DNA from 3 places in the Pararhizobium capsulatum DSM 1112 genome. Region 1 is predicted to be linked to each of the others. Evidence: riboswitches for the same ligand, from Rfam matches in the RefSeq annotation. Region 1 holds a riboswitch; each other region holds the start of a gene.

The links. A riboswitch is a leader RNA that binds a small molecule or an ion and turns the genes downstream of it on or off. The one in region 1 is predicted to bind thiamine pyrophosphate.
Region 2: it holds a riboswitch for thiamine pyrophosphate, as region 1 does, so the genes downstream of both, thiB (thiamine ABC transporter substrate binding subunit) here and thiM (hydroxyethylthiazole kinase) in region 1, are expected to answer to the same signal.
Region 3: it holds a riboswitch for thiamine pyrophosphate, as region 1 does, so the genes downstream of both, QO002_RS15930 (ABC transporter permease) here and thiM (hydroxyethylthiazole kinase) in region 1, are expected to answer to the same signal.

Annotation. Positions count from the first base shown of each region.
Region 1 is NZ_JAUSVF010000001.1:775,366-780,539, reverse strand. Features, by position in the region: gene QO002_RS03645 (GNAT family N-acetyltransferase) at 1-308, opposite strand, end outside; gene dut (dUTP diphosphatase) at 309-779, opposite strand; gene QO002_RS03635 (peptide chain release factor 3) at 870-2,453, shown strand; TPP riboswitch at 2,570-2,666, shown strand; gene thiM (hydroxyethylthiazole kinase) at 2,715-3,512, shown strand; gene thiE (thiamine phosphate synthase) at 3,509-4,144, shown strand; gene thiD (bifunctional hydroxymethylpyrimidine kinase/phosphomethylpyrimidine kinase) at 4,141-4,944, shown strand; gene QO002_RS03615 (HAD family hydrolase) at 4,955-5,174, opposite strand, start outside.
Region 2 is NZ_JAUSVF010000001.1:96,722-101,895, forward strand. Features, by position in the region: gene thiQ (thiamine ABC transporter ATP-binding protein) at 1-681, opposite strand, end outside; gene thiP (thiamine/thiamine pyrophosphate ABC transporter permease ThiP) at 671-2,299, opposite strand; gene thiB (thiamine ABC transporter substrate binding subunit) at 2,307-3,314, opposite strand; TPP riboswitch at 3,353-3,464, opposite strand; gene QO002_RS00470 (MDR family MFS transporter) at 3,520-5,022, opposite strand; gene QO002_RS00475 (MarR family winged helix-turn-helix transcriptional regulator) at 5,147-5,174, shown strand, end outside.
Region 3 is NZ_JAUSVF010000001.1:3,291,860-3,297,033, forward strand. Features, by position in the region: gene QO002_RS15920 (Bug family tripartite tricarboxylate transporter substrate binding protein) at 1-30, shown strand, start outside; gene QO002_RS15925 (ABC transporter substrate-binding protein) at 186-1,136, opposite strand; gene QO002_RS15930 (ABC transporter permease) at 1,139-1,918, opposite strand; TPP riboswitch at 2,059-2,161, opposite strand; gene QO002_RS15935 (nucleoside deaminase) at 2,440-2,919, opposite strand; gene QO002_RS15940 (amidohydrolase family protein) at 2,916-4,175, opposite strand; gene QO002_RS15945 (gamma-glutamyltransferase family protein) at 4,172-5,174, opposite strand, start outside.

The DNA of each region.
Region 1 (5,174 bases):
TGCATCAGGTCGCGATACAGGCCGCGACCACGCCACTCCGGCCGAACAGCGCCGGACTGGTAACCAACGGCCCGGACAGCCCGGCCATCGATCACCATCGGCATGGAAAACAGACTGAAATTGGCAACGCAGACGCCGGCTTCGTCGAAATAGGCAAAAGCCCGGCTTGTGGGATCAGGTCCGCCCAACCGGTCGAGCTGACCGACATCGATCCCGAAGGTATCATGAAGCAGATTGACCAGACCGCGCCACGCGGCGGGATCGGCGAAGTAATCCTCGCGGTAGGTAAGCCCTTCCGCGCCCGGCATTCAGACGCCGGTGGAGCCGAAGCCGCCTGCACCGCGCAGGGTTTCGCTCGTCTCGGCCGCCTCGCAGACCGCAACCTGCGTGACGGGCGCGATCACAATCTGGGCGATGCGCATGCCGCGCTCGACGATGAAGGGTTCCGTTCCGTGATTGATCAGCAGCGCCTTCACTTCGCCGCGATAGTCGCTGTCGATGGTGCCGGGGCTGTTGAGGCAGGTGATGCCGTGCTTGAAGGCAAGACCGGAGCGTGGGCGGATTTGCGCCTCGTAACCATCAGGGATTTCGAAGATGAAACCGGTCGGAACCAGCGCGCGTTCGCCGGGCTGCAGGGTAAGTGTCGCATCGGCTGCGACAGCCGCGCGCAGGTCCATGCCTGCGGCACCCGTCGTTTCATAAGACGGCAGGTCCAGCCCGTCGCCATGGGCAAGGCGAACGAGTTTCAGCATCGGGCGGGTTTCAGCGTGCAAGGTCATGCGGCATTACTTTGCCCCCGCGGACCCAAGGTCAATTGCAATCTCGCCCCGGAATGGCTAGATAGCCCGCAATTCACAGGATTCATGATTATGGCCGAAAGCCTTGCAGAGGCGGTTTCCCGCCGCCGTACCTTCGCGATTATCGCCCACCCCGATGCCGGCAAGACCACGCTCACCGAAAAGCTGCTGCTGTTCGGCGGCGCGATCCAGCTCGCAGGCGAAGTCAAGGCCAAGAAGGACCGTATCCAGACCCGCTCGGACTGGATGAAGATCGAACGCGAGCGCGGCATCTCGGTCGTCACTTCGGTGATGACCTTCGAATATGACGGCAACGTCTTCAACATCCTCGATACGCCCGGCCACGAAGACTTCGCGGACGACACCTATCGCACGCTGACGGCTGTCGATGCGGCCGTCATGGTCATCGACGCCGCCAAGGGCATCGAGCCGCGGACGCTGAAGCTGTTCGAAGTCTGCCGCATGCGCGACATCCCGATCCTCACCTTCATCAACAAGATGGACCGGGAAAGCCGCGATCCCTTCGAGATCCTCGACGAGGTGGAAGAGAAGCTGGCACTCGACACGGCGCCGATCACCTGGCCGATCGGCCGCTCCAAGACCTTCTGCGGCTCCTATAATATCGCTGAAAACACCGTGCGTGGCTCGGATACCGAGATTACCCCGACCAAGGTCAACGGCCCCCAGGCCGTGGCTGGCCGGCTGCCCGAAAATGAACGCCAGGCCTTCATCGACGAAACGGAACTGGCCATCGAGGCCTGCCGTCCGTTCGATCGTCAGGCGTTTCTCGAAGGCCATATGACGCCGGTGTTCTTCGGCTCGGCGCTCAGGAATTTCGGCGTTCGCGATCTCATCAATGCGCTGGGCGATTTTGCGCCGCCGCCGCGCGATCAGGTGGCCGACATCCGCACCGTGCATGCCGCGGAAGACCGCATGACCGCCTTTGTCTTCAAGATCCAGGCGAACATGGACCCCAACCACCGCGACCGTATCGCCTTTGCCCGCATCTGCTCGGGCAAGCTGGAGCGCGGCATGAAAGCGCGACTGGCGCGCACCGGCAAGCAGCTCGGCCTCACTGCGCCGCAGTTCTTCTTTGCCTCGCAACGCCAACTGGCCGATACCGCCTATGCCGGCGATGTCGTCGGCATCCCAAACCACGGGACGCTCAGGATCGGTGATACGCTGACCGAAGGCGAGGCGCTGGTGTTCCAGGGCGTGCCGAACTTCTCGCCGGAAATCCTGCGCCGCGTGCGGCTGGAAGATGCGATGAAAGCGAAGAAACTGAAGGAAGCGCTGCAGCAGATGGCCGAGGAAGGCGTTGTGCAGCTGTTCCAGCCCGAAGATGGCTCGCCGGCCATCGTCGGCGTCGTCGGCGCGCTGCAACTCGACGTCCTGAAGGAGCGGCTGCAATCGGAATATGGGCTGCCGGTTTCCTTCGATATGGCCCGCTTTTCAGTCTGCCGCTGGATCTCGTCCGACCAGCCGGCGGAGCTTGAAAAATTCCTCACCGTCAAGCGCGGCGATATCGCCCGCGATCTGGATGGCGACCCGGTTTTCCTGGCGCAGGACAGCTTTTCGCTGCGTTACGAGGCGGAGCGTTTCCCGGCAATCAAGATGGTCGCCATCAAGGAATATCACGTCGCCAAGGCGGCCTGATTTCGGCCTATTTAGATTTGAAACAATGAAACCGTCCTTTTGGACTGTTTCATTGTTTATGGCATTCGACTTCGAAATTTCCGCGTGACAGGCTTACCCATCTCTGGCACAAAAGAGGTGAAAGACAGGGGCGTCTGGCGAAAGCCGGGCTGAGAAGCACCCTTTGAACCTGAACCAGATCATGCTGGCGGAGGGAGTCGTTTCGGGCCTGCCGCAGCCTCGTGGCCCGCCCGACGTCCGCCCCCGTCGAAAGGGGCCGAGATGACGAACACCATTCCCGCAAGCCGGTTTTTAACGCAGATGCGCGCGCGCGCCCCGCTCGTCCAGTGCATCACCAATTACGTGGCGATGAACATCGCCGCCAATGTCATGCTGGCCGCCGGCGCTTCGCCCGCCATGGTGCATGCCCCAGAGGAGGCCGGCGAGTTTGCCGGCATCGCCGGTGCGCTCACAATCAATATCGGCACACTGTCGACGCAGTGGATTGCCGGCATGGAGGCGGCCGCGAAAGCTGCCAATGCTGCGGGCAAGCCCTGGGCGCTCGATCCGGTTGCGCATTACGCCACCGGCTTCCGACGGGATGCGACACGCAGCCTCATGGGTTTGAAGCCGGCGATCATTCGCGCCAATGCTTCCGAGATTATCGCCCTTGCCGGCGGCACAGGTGCCGGGAAAGGCGTGGATAGCGGGGATTCGGTCGAGTTTGCCGAGCAATCGGCCATCCTGCTTGCACGCCAGCATAGGGCTGTGGTTGCCGTGACAGGAGAGGTAGATTTCGTAACGGATGGCTTACGGTCTGCGCATATCCATGGCGGCTCGGCGCTCATGCCGAAGATTACCGCTCTCGGATGCTCACTCACCTGCCTTGTCGGCGCCTTCGTGGCAGTGCGCCCGGATGCGCCGTTCGATGCGACGATTGCCGCGCTTGCTACCTTTGCTGCGGCCGGGACCGAGGCTGCGAAGCTCGCGGAAGGACCGGGCTCGTTCCAGTGGCGCTTCCTCGATGCGCTTGCAGCCCTCGATCCGGCCGCGCTCGATGCCACGGTAACGACGGCATGAAGCGCTTCGACCTCTCGCTCTATCTGGTTCTCGATCCCGACCTCTGCGCCGGCTATGGCATGGTGGAGACGGCGCGGGCAGCCGTCGAAGGCGGTACGACGATCGTACAGCTGCGTGACAAGACCGGCGGTACCGAGCGGCTTGTCGAGACTGGCTTGACGCTGAAACGGGCGCTGGCAGGCACCGGCGCGTTATTGATCGTCAATGACGATATCGAGGCAGCTTGCCGGATCGGCGCGGATGGGCTGCATATCGGGCAGGATGATGGCGACCCCGCACTTGCACGCAAGCAGATCGGCAAGAAGATGATACTCGGCGTTTCCGTGGAGACGCTGGAAGCCACCCGGAGGCTAGATCCCGGCATCGTCGATTATGTCGGTGTCGGGCCCGTCTTTGCGACGGCGACGAAGCCGGATCACAAACAGCCCGTTGGTTTCGATGGTCTTGCTGCTCTTGTCGCGGCGAGCCCGGTGCCCTCCGTCGCCATCGGCGGGCTTAAAGGCAGCCATGTCAAGGCCGTTCTCGACGCCGGCGCCGATGGCCTTGCAGTCGTCTCAGCTATCTGCGGCACGCCCGATCCGCGTGAGGCCGCCCGTGCGCTTGCCATCCTGATCAAGGAGGCTCGCCGATGATCTGCAATGTTCTCTCCATCGCCGGCTCCGATCCCTCCGGAGGCGCCGGTATTCAGGCTGATCTCAAGACCTTTGCCGCCCGTGGCGTCTACGGTATGGCGGCGCTGACGGCACTGACGGCGCAGAACACGCAAGGAGTGACCGGTGTGCAGGCCGTGCCGCCCGATTTCGTGGCACAGCAGATCGCTGCCGTCTTCGCCGATGTCCGGGTCGATGCGGTGAAGATCGGCATGATCGCCAATGCCGGCATTGCGCAAGCCGTGGCCGACGTTCTAGTCGCGCACCGCGATATCCCCATCGTGCTCGACCCTGTGATGATTGCCAAGGGCGGTGCGCCGCTGCTGGCGCCGGATGCCGTGGAGGTGCTTTGCCGCCGGCTACTGCCGCTGGCGACGCTCGTTACGCCCAATCTGCCGGAAGCAGCCGCTCTACTCGGCGAGGAGCCCGCTGATGATCGTGACGGCATGGCGGCGCAGGCAAGCCGGCTTCTCGCCCGCGGCCCGAAGGCCGTGCTGGTCAAGGGCGGCCATCTTGATGAGGGCGACAGCCCGGATGTGCTTGTGACGACGCGCGGTGTCCGCTGGTTCGAGGGTGCACGTATTGCGACGGCAAACACCCATGGCACCGGCTGCACGCTTTCAAGCGCACTTGCCGCCGAGCTTGCCAAGGGTGCGGACGTTGGCACCGCCACCGAGACTGCTAAAGACTATCTGCTGGGTGCTATCGCCGCCGCAGCCGATCTTTCCGTCGGCTCCGGCCATGGGCCGGTGCAGCATTTTCATCATCTCTGGAAGGACTGATCGCGATCTGTCACCGGTTATCAGTAAGATACAGATTACCATTCTCATCCGTGGCGGCCACGATGCCGTGGTAGCCGTTGATGCCGGGATGGGAGGTTTCGAGCGGATGGGTGTGGGTCGTGGTAATGACCATGACATCCGAACCAGCGGCTTCACCGGCCAGAACACCGGCAGCCACATCTTCGAACACCAGGCATTCTGTCGGATCGAAGCCGACGCGCTTTGCGCCG
Region 2 (5,174 bases), 680 kb from region 1:
CTCGAGAAAGGCCACCTTGGGCTCCTGCACAATGATCGCACCCTGTTCGAGGAAGACGACGCTGTCAGCCAATCGGCGCACATCCTCCGGATGATGCGTTACCAGAAGGATCGTCACCTCCTCGTTGCGCCTGAGATCGAGAATAAGTGCACCCATGCCGGTGCGAAGCGCCGGATCGAGTGCGGCAAAGGGCTCATCGAGAAGCAGGATCGGCCGGCGACGCACCAATGCCCGGGCAAGCGCAATCCGCTGACGCTCGCCGCCGGAGAGCGTGGCCGGCATGCGCTTGGCAAACCCGTCCAGGCCCACCCTCAGCAGGGCCGCGGCAATCCGCGCCTTGTCGGCCACATCAAGCTTGAGGCCGGGATCGATCCCGAGACCGACATTGGTGCCGACGTCGAGATGGGTGAAGAGATTATGATCCTGGAAGATAACACTGACGGGGCGTTCGCCCGGCGCGGTGTCCGTCATGTCGCGTCCAAGGATTACGACGCGACCCCTGTCCGGCCGTTCGAAACCCGCCACGATATTCAGCAGGGTCGACTTGCCCGAACCGGACGCACCCGTCACCGCAACAATCTCACCCCTCTGAAAGGCGCAGGTGAAGGAAAGCCGTGTCTTGCCGAAATCCACCCGGACGCTGTCCAGAAAAATGGCTGGATTGTCGTTCTCAACGGTCATCAACGCGCTCCGATTGCCCCTCTACCGGCGTTCCCGCAATCGTCAGAATGAGGCAAACGAACCCGAGCAGGAGCGCAAGCCCCGCAGCATCCATTGTCCGGTAGCTGCCCATGCGGCTGTAGAGCAGATAGGGCAACGTCACCATATCCTGCGATCCGAACAGCGCGACGGCGCCGAGGTCGCCCAGCGACAGCGCACAGGCGAAAGAAAGCGCCATCAGGATCGGCCGCCGCAACCCCGGCCAATCGACCAGGTGCAGCCGGTTGAAAAACTGCAGGCCGAGGCTCTCCGACAGAACCTCGGTGCGGGCACGGTGGCTGGAGATTGCCGGATCGAGGATGCGGTAGGCGAACGGAAGGGCCATCAAGGCATTGATGACGATCACGATCAGCGGCGCGAAACGCGCTACGTCTCCGAAAGGGCGCAGCAACAGAAACCAGCCTGCACCCAAAACAACAGGTGGTACCAGCAGGATGAGCGAGGAGCCGCCAGCGATGCCGGCGGCAAGACTGCGAGCCCCCCGTCCAGGCCGTCTCGGTCGAAGGGCAGTCTGGCGCGCGAAAACCATGGAGAGTGTGCCGGCAACACAAAGCAGCGCCGACGCAAGAGCGATCGTGGTGCTCGTCACAACAGCGCGTTGGACAACCGGATCTGTCGCTAACCTCAGAAGGTCGGATTGCAGACCTGAGACAACGACTGCGGCCAGCGGCAGGGCAACGAAGCCTGTACAGATCGCGATGCCGAAGCCATCCACAAGGCGTCCGGCAACATCGCGACCGTCGAAGCGCCGAGCACTGCGGCCAAGGGTCACCGATTCCGCCACCCGCGGCGTCAATAGCCGCGCAATCACCAGCAAAAGACCGGTCATCGCGATTTGCAGCAGGCTAAGCGCAATCACCCGCGGCGGATCGAAGTCGAAGCGCAAGGCCTGATAGATCGCCACTTCGATCGTACTTGCAGCAGGGCCGCCTCCGAGCGTCAGAACAAGCGTGAAGCTCGTCGCGCACAGCATGAAGATGAGACCAGCGATGCCCGGGATGAGACCGCGAATGACCGGCCATTCGATGAAGCGGAAGAGATGGAACCGCCGCATGCCGAGATTGACACCGATCAGCCAATATTCACCCGGCAACCGCTCGAGCCCGGCAAGCATCAGCCGGGCCGCGAGCGGCAGGTTGAAGAAGACATGGGCGATCAATATACCGGCCAGACCATAAATGCTGAGCGGCTGTGCGAGACCGATGTCTGCCAGAAGCGAGTTCACGACGCCTTGACGCCCCCACACGCCGATCAGGCCAAGAGCGGCCACCAGAGCCGGGAGACCGAGCGGCAAAGCCAACAGCCGCACGATCCAGATGCGTCCCGGAAAGGTGGACTGGCGAAACAGCGCCAGCGCCAGAGGGATGGCAAACAGGATCGACAATGCAGTGGATAGCAAAGCCTGCAGCAGCGTGAAGCGTGTCACGCGCCAGACATAGGCGTCGAAAATAACCCGGTCGGAGCTGCCACCTATATCAACGGTCAGGAGCGCATAAGCCGCCAGACCGACGAACAATGCGATGCCGCCGAGGATCGAGACCCCGACAGCAAGCGTTATCCGTCGTTCAGGCAGCGCCATGAGTGGCTCAGTTCTGGCTCATGGCCGACAGCCATTCGTCGATCCAGGCCTTGCGGTTTGCCGCGACCTCATCCGGCGACATCAGAAAGGTCTTTTTCGGTGAAACGAGCTTGCTGAAAGCATCAGGCAACGGTTCCTTGCCGGCGGCGACCGGCATCATCCAGTTGGTGGTCGGAATGATCGACTGGAAATCCGGTCCTGTCATGAAGGCGAGGAAGGATTTTGCAAGCTCCGGATCATGAGCACTCTTGGTCATGCCCGCCACTTCGATCTGGATATAGTGACCTTCGGAGAAGGCGGCTGCCTGATAGCGCTCGGTATTTTCCGCGATCACGTGATAGGCGGGCGAGGTCGTGTAGGAGAAGACCATCGGTGCTTCGCCTTTGGTGAAGAGGCCATAGGCCTCCGACCAGCCGGGCGTGACAGTCAGCACGCGGCCCTTGAGCTTCGCCCAGGCGGCAGCGGCCTCATTGCCATAGACCGACTTTACCCAGAGCAGCAGGCCGAGACCGGGCGTGGACGTGCGAGGATCCTCGATGACGATCTTTTCGTTCGGATCGCCTTCCACCAGCTCCTTCAGGCTCTTCGGCGGGTTCTTCACCGTCTCGGTGTCGTAGATGACCGCGAAGTGGGCATAGTCATAGGGTACGAAGACATCGTCGCTGAAGCCGCCAGGCACCTTCGCAGCCGAACCGTCGAGACCGTGTGGCGCAAAATAACCGGTGGCCTTCGCTTCGGTAATCAGGTTGGTGTCGAGGCCGAGCACGATGTCGGCCTTGGACGAGGCGCCTTCGAGCTTCAGGCGCGTGAGAAGTTCGACCCCATCGGCAACGCTGACATAATCGACCTTGCAGGCGCAGGTTTTCTCGAAGGCTTCCGCCACCTTGGCCCCGGGGCCCCATTCGCTGGTGAAGCTCTCATAGGTATAGACGGTGAGCGTCTGGTCGGCAGCCGAAGCGGCCGAGAACGAAAATACGGCTGCGGCCGCCATCAGGGAAAACAGAATTCTGCGCATCAGCGCCTCCTCTTCGATTATGAATGGGAATAGGGCGCTGAAGTGTGCCGTCTAATCCCTCCGCCGGTACAAACCGGATCAGGTTCCGCGGGTTGGCCGAAGCCTCTCAGCCGATGTCCTGGAAGGACAGCGGCACCCCGTTAGAGCGACAGCAGATTTAGACGCGAGCGCGGCCCTTGGCAAGAGCCGCGTTCGGGTAGCTTTGTCAGGCGGCAACCTTCTGGGGCAGGTGAACCGACTTCAGGCAGATGGCGCAGACAAGGCCTGTCAGCGCAATGATGGCTGCTGTCACAAAGAGCGGATGGAAGGCCTGTGTGTAATAGTCGGCAACCATCTGGCGCGATGCCTCCGGCAAGGCGGCAAGTATCTGCGGCGTCATCTTCTCGATCGACTCGAGGCCGGGAATGGCAAAATCCTGACGCGCCAAACCCGCGGCATTCGTCGCCCCGTAGATGGAAATACCGATCGAAGCGCCACCCATGCGTGCCAATGTCACGGAGCCCGTTGCCGCCCCGACATCGCGCTTCGGGGCGCTATTCTGTACGCCGAGCACCGGCACCTGCTGGCCGAGACCGATACCAATGCCGTGCAGGCCCATGATCGCGCCGATCAGGAAGATCGATGTACCCGGCTGCACCTGGCTCATCAGTAGCAATGACAGGATGGCGATTCCGGGGCTAGCGATAGCGAACGGCTTGTAGCGGCCGGTCTTCGAAATCATCCGGCCCGCCGAGATCGATCCGCAAACGATGCCGCCGGTCAGCATCACGAACATCAGGCCGGCAAGCGAAGGCGTGAGCCCCGTCGTAGTCTGCAGGAAAAGGGCAAAATAATTGACAAGCCCGATGCCGATCGCGCCGCTTGCCAGCGAAATGATCAGAAACAGGCTGAAGGTCGAATTGGCAAACAACGGCAGCGGCACCACCGGTTCCGGCGCACGCCGCTCGACGATCACCCAGGCAACAGCACACAGCAGACCGAACGCAATGACGGCAAGGCCGCCCGTCGAGAGCAGCGATCCGAAAAGCTCCGAACCGTCAGCCAGCAGCACGACACTGGTGATCGCACCGGCAAGCAGCAATGCGCCCGCATAATCGATCTTCGGCACCCGCGTCGGGCGGCGATAGGGCAGGAAGACCATCAGGCCAGCGATCACCAGCACACCGATCGGGATATTGACGAGAAAGATCGAGCGCCAGCCGAACAGATCGCTCATAGCGCCGCCGAGCACGGGGCCGATGGCGCCGGACGCCATCAGGACCAAGCTCGAATAACTCTGGTAGCGGGCACGTTCGCGCGGCTCGAACAGATCGGCATTGATCGCGAAGATCGACACCATGATGCCGCCACCGCCCAACCCTTGGAGAACGCGAGCGGCGATCAGCGTGTTCATCGAAACGGCAAAACCGCAGGCGATCGAGCCGACCGTGAAGATCAGGATCGCCGACAGCATCACGTATTTGCGGCCGAAGAGATCCCCCAGCTTGCCGTAGAGCGGCATCACTGCGCAGGTGGCCAGCAGATAGGCCGAGCCCACCCAGCCGAAACGCTCCATCTGGCCGAATTCGCCGACAATGGTAGGCAGTGCGGTGGAGACGATCTGGTTATCGAGCGTCGCCATGAACATCGCCGACATCAGGAAAAGAAAAAGCGTGAGCCGGAGCGCCTTGCTCTCGACGAGCGGCGCGGGCGCGACGTGCATGTCCATGGAAAATATCCTGTTTGACGTTGCGGCGATTTTATGTGCTAATAGCATATAAATGTCAAACGCATATTTATGAACGCGGCATATTGAACTTGGAAGGGGCGGCACGAAGCTGCTATTGTCACGCATGGACAGACTTGAAGCCACCCGGGACC
Region 3 (5,174 bases), 2.5 Mb from region 1:
GTCAAGGACGCGAAAATTCAGCTGGATTGAGTTCTTCTTCTCCCCCGCGGGGAGAAGATGCCCGAAGGGCAGATGAGGGGGGTGGTGCGGCACACTCGGAGCCAATCACCCTCATCCGGCCCTGCGGGCCACCTTCTCCCCGCTGGGGAAAAGAGGGAGAGTGCCGCGTCCATAAATTTCGCAGACTATTTTCCCACCTGCACCGCAATCTCCTCCACAGCCGGCGCCTTCTCGATCAGCCCCATCTCCTGCAAAAACCCGCCAAAACGCGCGTACCGCCCAACATCCAGCGCTGCAGGACGCTTGGCAAAACGTGGCAACGTATCGAAGAAAGCCTGCCGGTTCAGCGCGTTGTCGAGATCGGGATAGGCCTTGACGAACAGCGCCCAGGCCTCGTCGGGATGGTTGGTCATGAAGATCGCCGCATCCTCCACCGCATGAAGAAAGCGCGGCAACCGGGCATCATCCGCCAGGTCCTTCCGTGTGACAAAGACCAGCTCGTCATAGGCCGGCACACCATGCTCTTCCGGAAAGAACGCCCTTCCCTGATGGCCCTCGATCCTCATCTGCGTCAGTTCGAAATTGCGGAAGCCACCGAGCGTCGCATCGACATTGCCTGCAATCAGCGAAGGCGAGAGCGAAAAGTTGACGTTGATCAGTTCCACATCGTCCTTCGTCAGCCCCTCCGAAGCAAGCATGCGGGCAAGCATCGCATCCTCGAAACCGGAAACGGAAAAGCCGATCTTCTTGCCCTTCAGGTCCTTCAGGCTCTTGATCGGCCCATCGGCCAATACGGTCACCGTATTCAGTGGCGTTTCGACTAAGGTTCCGAAGCGCACGAGCGGCAGGCCGGCGGCATGATCGAGGTAGAGGTTGGGCTGGTAGTGGATGCCGATATCCGCCTGTCCCGCCGAGACGAGCCGCGGCACGGCGGATGGGTCTGCCGGTGGAATGAGCTCGACCTCAAGCCCTTCGCGGGCAAAAAGGCCGCGTTGCTCGGCGATCACCATCGGCGCGTGATCGGGGTTCACGAACCATTCGAGCAGCACGGTCAACCGGTCCGCGGCTGACGCCGGCATGGGTAGACTGGCGAGGACGGACAGGCCAGCAAGGGTGCAGAAAAGAATGCGTTTCATGTTTAGATGGATCTCCGGGATGATTTCGGGAAGCAAGCGGGTTCGGCCTCGCGTGCCCAAGGCACGAGGCTGGCGGTCAGGCGATCAACCATCAGCCTGAGGACAACAGCGAAAACGGCGAGGATTGCCATGGCGGCAAAGACGGTGTCGGTCTGCATGCGGGCATTGGCCTGCACCATGACGAAGCCGAGGCCGGCGGAGGCGCCCACCCACTCGCCGACGACAGCACCGAGCGGTGCCAGGGGGGCAGCGACCCGCAGGCCGGAAATCAGGCTGGGCAAAGCCAGCGGCGCGCGCACGCGGACAAGCGCCTGCCAGTGGCTGGCCTGCGTCAGCGAAACGGCGTCGAGAATGTCGCTGTTGGTACGGCGCAGGCCGTCTCCGAAGGCGGAGGCTACGGGAAAGAAGATGATGATCGTCGTCATCGCCACCTTCGACGCCATGCCGAACCCAAACCAGAGCACCAGGAGTGGTGCCAGCACGAAGACCGGCAGCGCCTGCAGCACCACGACCATCGGCCAAACCAATCGGCCCGCACGCGGAAAGGCGGCGATCGCAAAGGCCGTGGCCACTCCAAACAGCGAGCCGAGCGCAAGCCCCACGAGGATTTCCGACAGGGTGACGAAGCCGTGTCGCATCAGGAAGCCCGGCTGGTGCAGGAACGCTTGAGTGGTCTCCACCGGTGAAGGGAGAATGTAATGGGGCGGCGCCAAAGCCATCACGCCCAGTTGCCAGACGGCAACCAGCGCGGCGACTCCGCCAAAAGCATGGGAAAGGCGCATCGCCGGTCAGCCCGGACGGCGCAGTAAAATCCGGCTTTGGGCGATGGGTGGCGTGTGCCGGTCGCGAGACAAGGAAATAGCTGTCATCGATCGATCTCCAGAGGAGATCCAGGTGAAGCGGAGAAGAGAATGGGTTGCCTGCCGGCCCCTGTTTCCGTTCCTACGCCGGCATGACCCGGATCAGGTTCAAGGGTCCGGCTCACCGCCATCTCAGCATCATTCGATGCCCCCCTCGGAATTGAGGCGAACCTGTCCGCTTTTGTCCGGTCTGTCAATGCGATCCTTGCAGGAGGATGAAAGGACGGAGCAGCGGTCGCAGACTGCTGACAAAGTCTGAAACCCTCCGTCATCCTCGGCCTCGTGCCGAGGATCTGCCAGGGCGTGTTTTTTGAGAGGTCAGCAGATCCTCGACACAAGACTGAGGATGACGCGGAGTTTGGGGCAAGGCTGTCAAAAAATGCTGAAGCATCCGGCTAATCCGACCACCGTAAAAGTCGCCGAAACGGAGTTTAAAGCCGTTTTCAGCCGGCTCCATGGCACTTCAGATGCAGTTTGCGGACCTCTTCGGCAAGCTCGGCCACAGGCCCGTCCACATCCGCATTGCGGATGACGTCGCCTATCGCAAGGCCGCGCACGGGTGAAGGATCGCGGCCCATCTCTGTCATCCATTGCCCCAGTTGTGCGGATGAACTGGCGTAGACGATCCGCCCGAGGCCGACCCAGCCATGGGCTGCCGAGCACATCGGGCAGTGCTCACCAGAGGTATAAACTGTCGCTATCGGGCGATCGTCCACGGCCATGTTTTCGGCGGCCCACCGGGCAAGGGCAAATTCCGGGTGGCGGGTGTGGTCACCGCCGGAAATGCGATTGCGGTCCTCGGCAAGAATCGAGCCGTCTTCCGCGACAAGGACGGAGCCGAAGGGTTCGTCACCCACTTCGACCGCCGCCGCAGCCAGTTCAACGCAGCGGCGCAGATGCTTGAGATCGGTATCGGTAATCATGGATGGTTCTCCTTGCCGTTTTCGCCCACATTCCGGAAAATCACCGGGCGGCCATTGTCGAAACTCTTGCGACCACATTTCCAGCCCGCGAGAACAGGCGCGATTTCGCGCACAGCCTCGCGTGGTCCCTTGCAATCCAGAAGCACGATCGTCGCCTCGCCCCCCACCTCGATGCCGGCATAGTCAGCACCCATCAGCCGCGCAGCCGAATGGCTGACCATGCCGAAGACAGCATCCAGATCCTGGTCACGGGAGAGTTGTGCCACATTGGCATAGAGATTGGCCATGCGGATCAGCGAGGCATCGCCGAAGGGCGTGAACGGGTTCAGCACATTGTTGGTGGCGACCGAGGTGACGACACCATCAGCTGCAAACAGATGCGCCGGCGCCACGCCACGCGGGACCAGCCGGTCATGCTCGCGGCCATTGAGAAACAGATCCGTGGCCGGCAGCACCGTCAATGCAATACCGGCTTCGACGAGGCCTGCTGCAATTTCCATAAGCCTGTCGGGCGACATGGCCGAGAGGTTGGTGACATGGCCGATGGCAACCCTGCCCTGCCAGCCTCGGCGAAGGGTTTCACGGATCACTGTCGGAAGATTGGTGTTGAGCGGATCGAGATCGAAATCGAGATGGAAGTCGATGGCGACATCGTGTTTTTCGGCCAGATCGAAGATAAGCTCGACATGCCGTGTCGGATCGGGATCGATATAGGGACAGCCGCCGATCATATCCGCGCCGTCGGAAAGAGCGGCGTCCAGCATCGCAAAGGTTTCAGGCTCGTTGGTCAGCCCATCCTGGGCGAAGGCACAGATCTCGATATCGATGGCAAAGGCATAGTCCGCGCGAATGCGCTTGATTGCGTCAAAGGAACGAAAACCCGCGCGTGGATCGATCTCGACAAAGGTGCGCAACCGTGTCGTGCCGTGGATGATCGCCTTTTCGGCAACGCGCGCCGCCCGTGCATAGACGTCGGCCTCGTCGAAACCGGGCTTCAACCGCGCCGCCTCGCGAACCGCCTCGGCCAACGTTCCCTCGCAGATCCGGCAGCGATCGAGAATGCAGGCCTTGTCGAGATGCACATGGCTATCGGCAAAACCGCCGAAGGCGAAGGAACCAGCTGCATCGTAGCTTTCGATAGCCTCGCAACGGAAATCCGAGCCAATCTCCACGATCCTCCCATCGCGGACTGCTAAATCAACGAGCGCGCCGCCCTGCTCGATACGGGCGTTGCGGATGACGAGATCGAAGATCATGCCGCCTGCTCCGCAAGCCCGATCGCACCACCGTCGCTGCGCGGATCGTGGGCACCCTCAATCAAACCGTCATCGGCAATGCGGATGATACCTGCCTGTCCGCCGAGTTGGCTGAAGGCGTCGATGGCCGAGACCTCGTGCTGCAGGCCGGAAAGGCCGGCGATTGCCGCTTCGCCAAGATTGGCCTCGATCTTCAGCGTGTCGCGCGTGTCGGAGAATGTGCGCCCGAGCAGAAAGCGTGGATGGGAAAGCGCTGCCAGCGGATCGAAACCATGATCGGCAAGGAGACTGATTAGAAGCGACAAGGTCTGAGGCTGCCCGTCGGCGCCCTGTGTGCCATAGAGCAGATGCGGCCGGCCATTCTTGAGCGCCATGCCGGGATTGAGCGTGTAGAACGGCCGCTTTCCGGGTTCGAGCCGGTTCGGGCTTGCCGGATCGAGACTGAAGGCCGCTCCACGGTTTTGCCAGAGAATGCCGGTATCGCCGACGACGACGCCGCTGCCCCAGTCGAAATAGATGCTCTGCAACAGGGAGGCGCAACGCCCTTCCGCATCGACGGCACCCAGAAAGGCGGTGTCGCCCTGACGATGGACATGAGGCCAGGCCATAGCCTTGCCCGGATCGATCGATTTTGCCTTCCGCGACAGGATTTCATCATCTAGCAGCGCGGTCATCGCGGAATCTGTTGAGAAATCCGGATCGCCGATGCGATGCCGATCGAGAAAGGCCTGTTTCACCGCTTCCACAAGATGATGATAGTAGGCGGCACCGGAAGGCGGCAGATCGCCGATGGCAAGGTTCCCCAATACGCCCATGATGCCAAGCGTCGTCACGCCTTGCGTCGGCGGCGGTGGAGCAAAGAGATCCAGCCCCCGATAGGGCAGAGTTATGGGTGCCGCCTCACGCGTCTGCGTCCGGGCAAGATCGGTAGATGTCAACGGCGAGCCGACATCCGCCAATCCCCCTGCAATACGGTGGGCGATTTCACCCTCGTAAAAA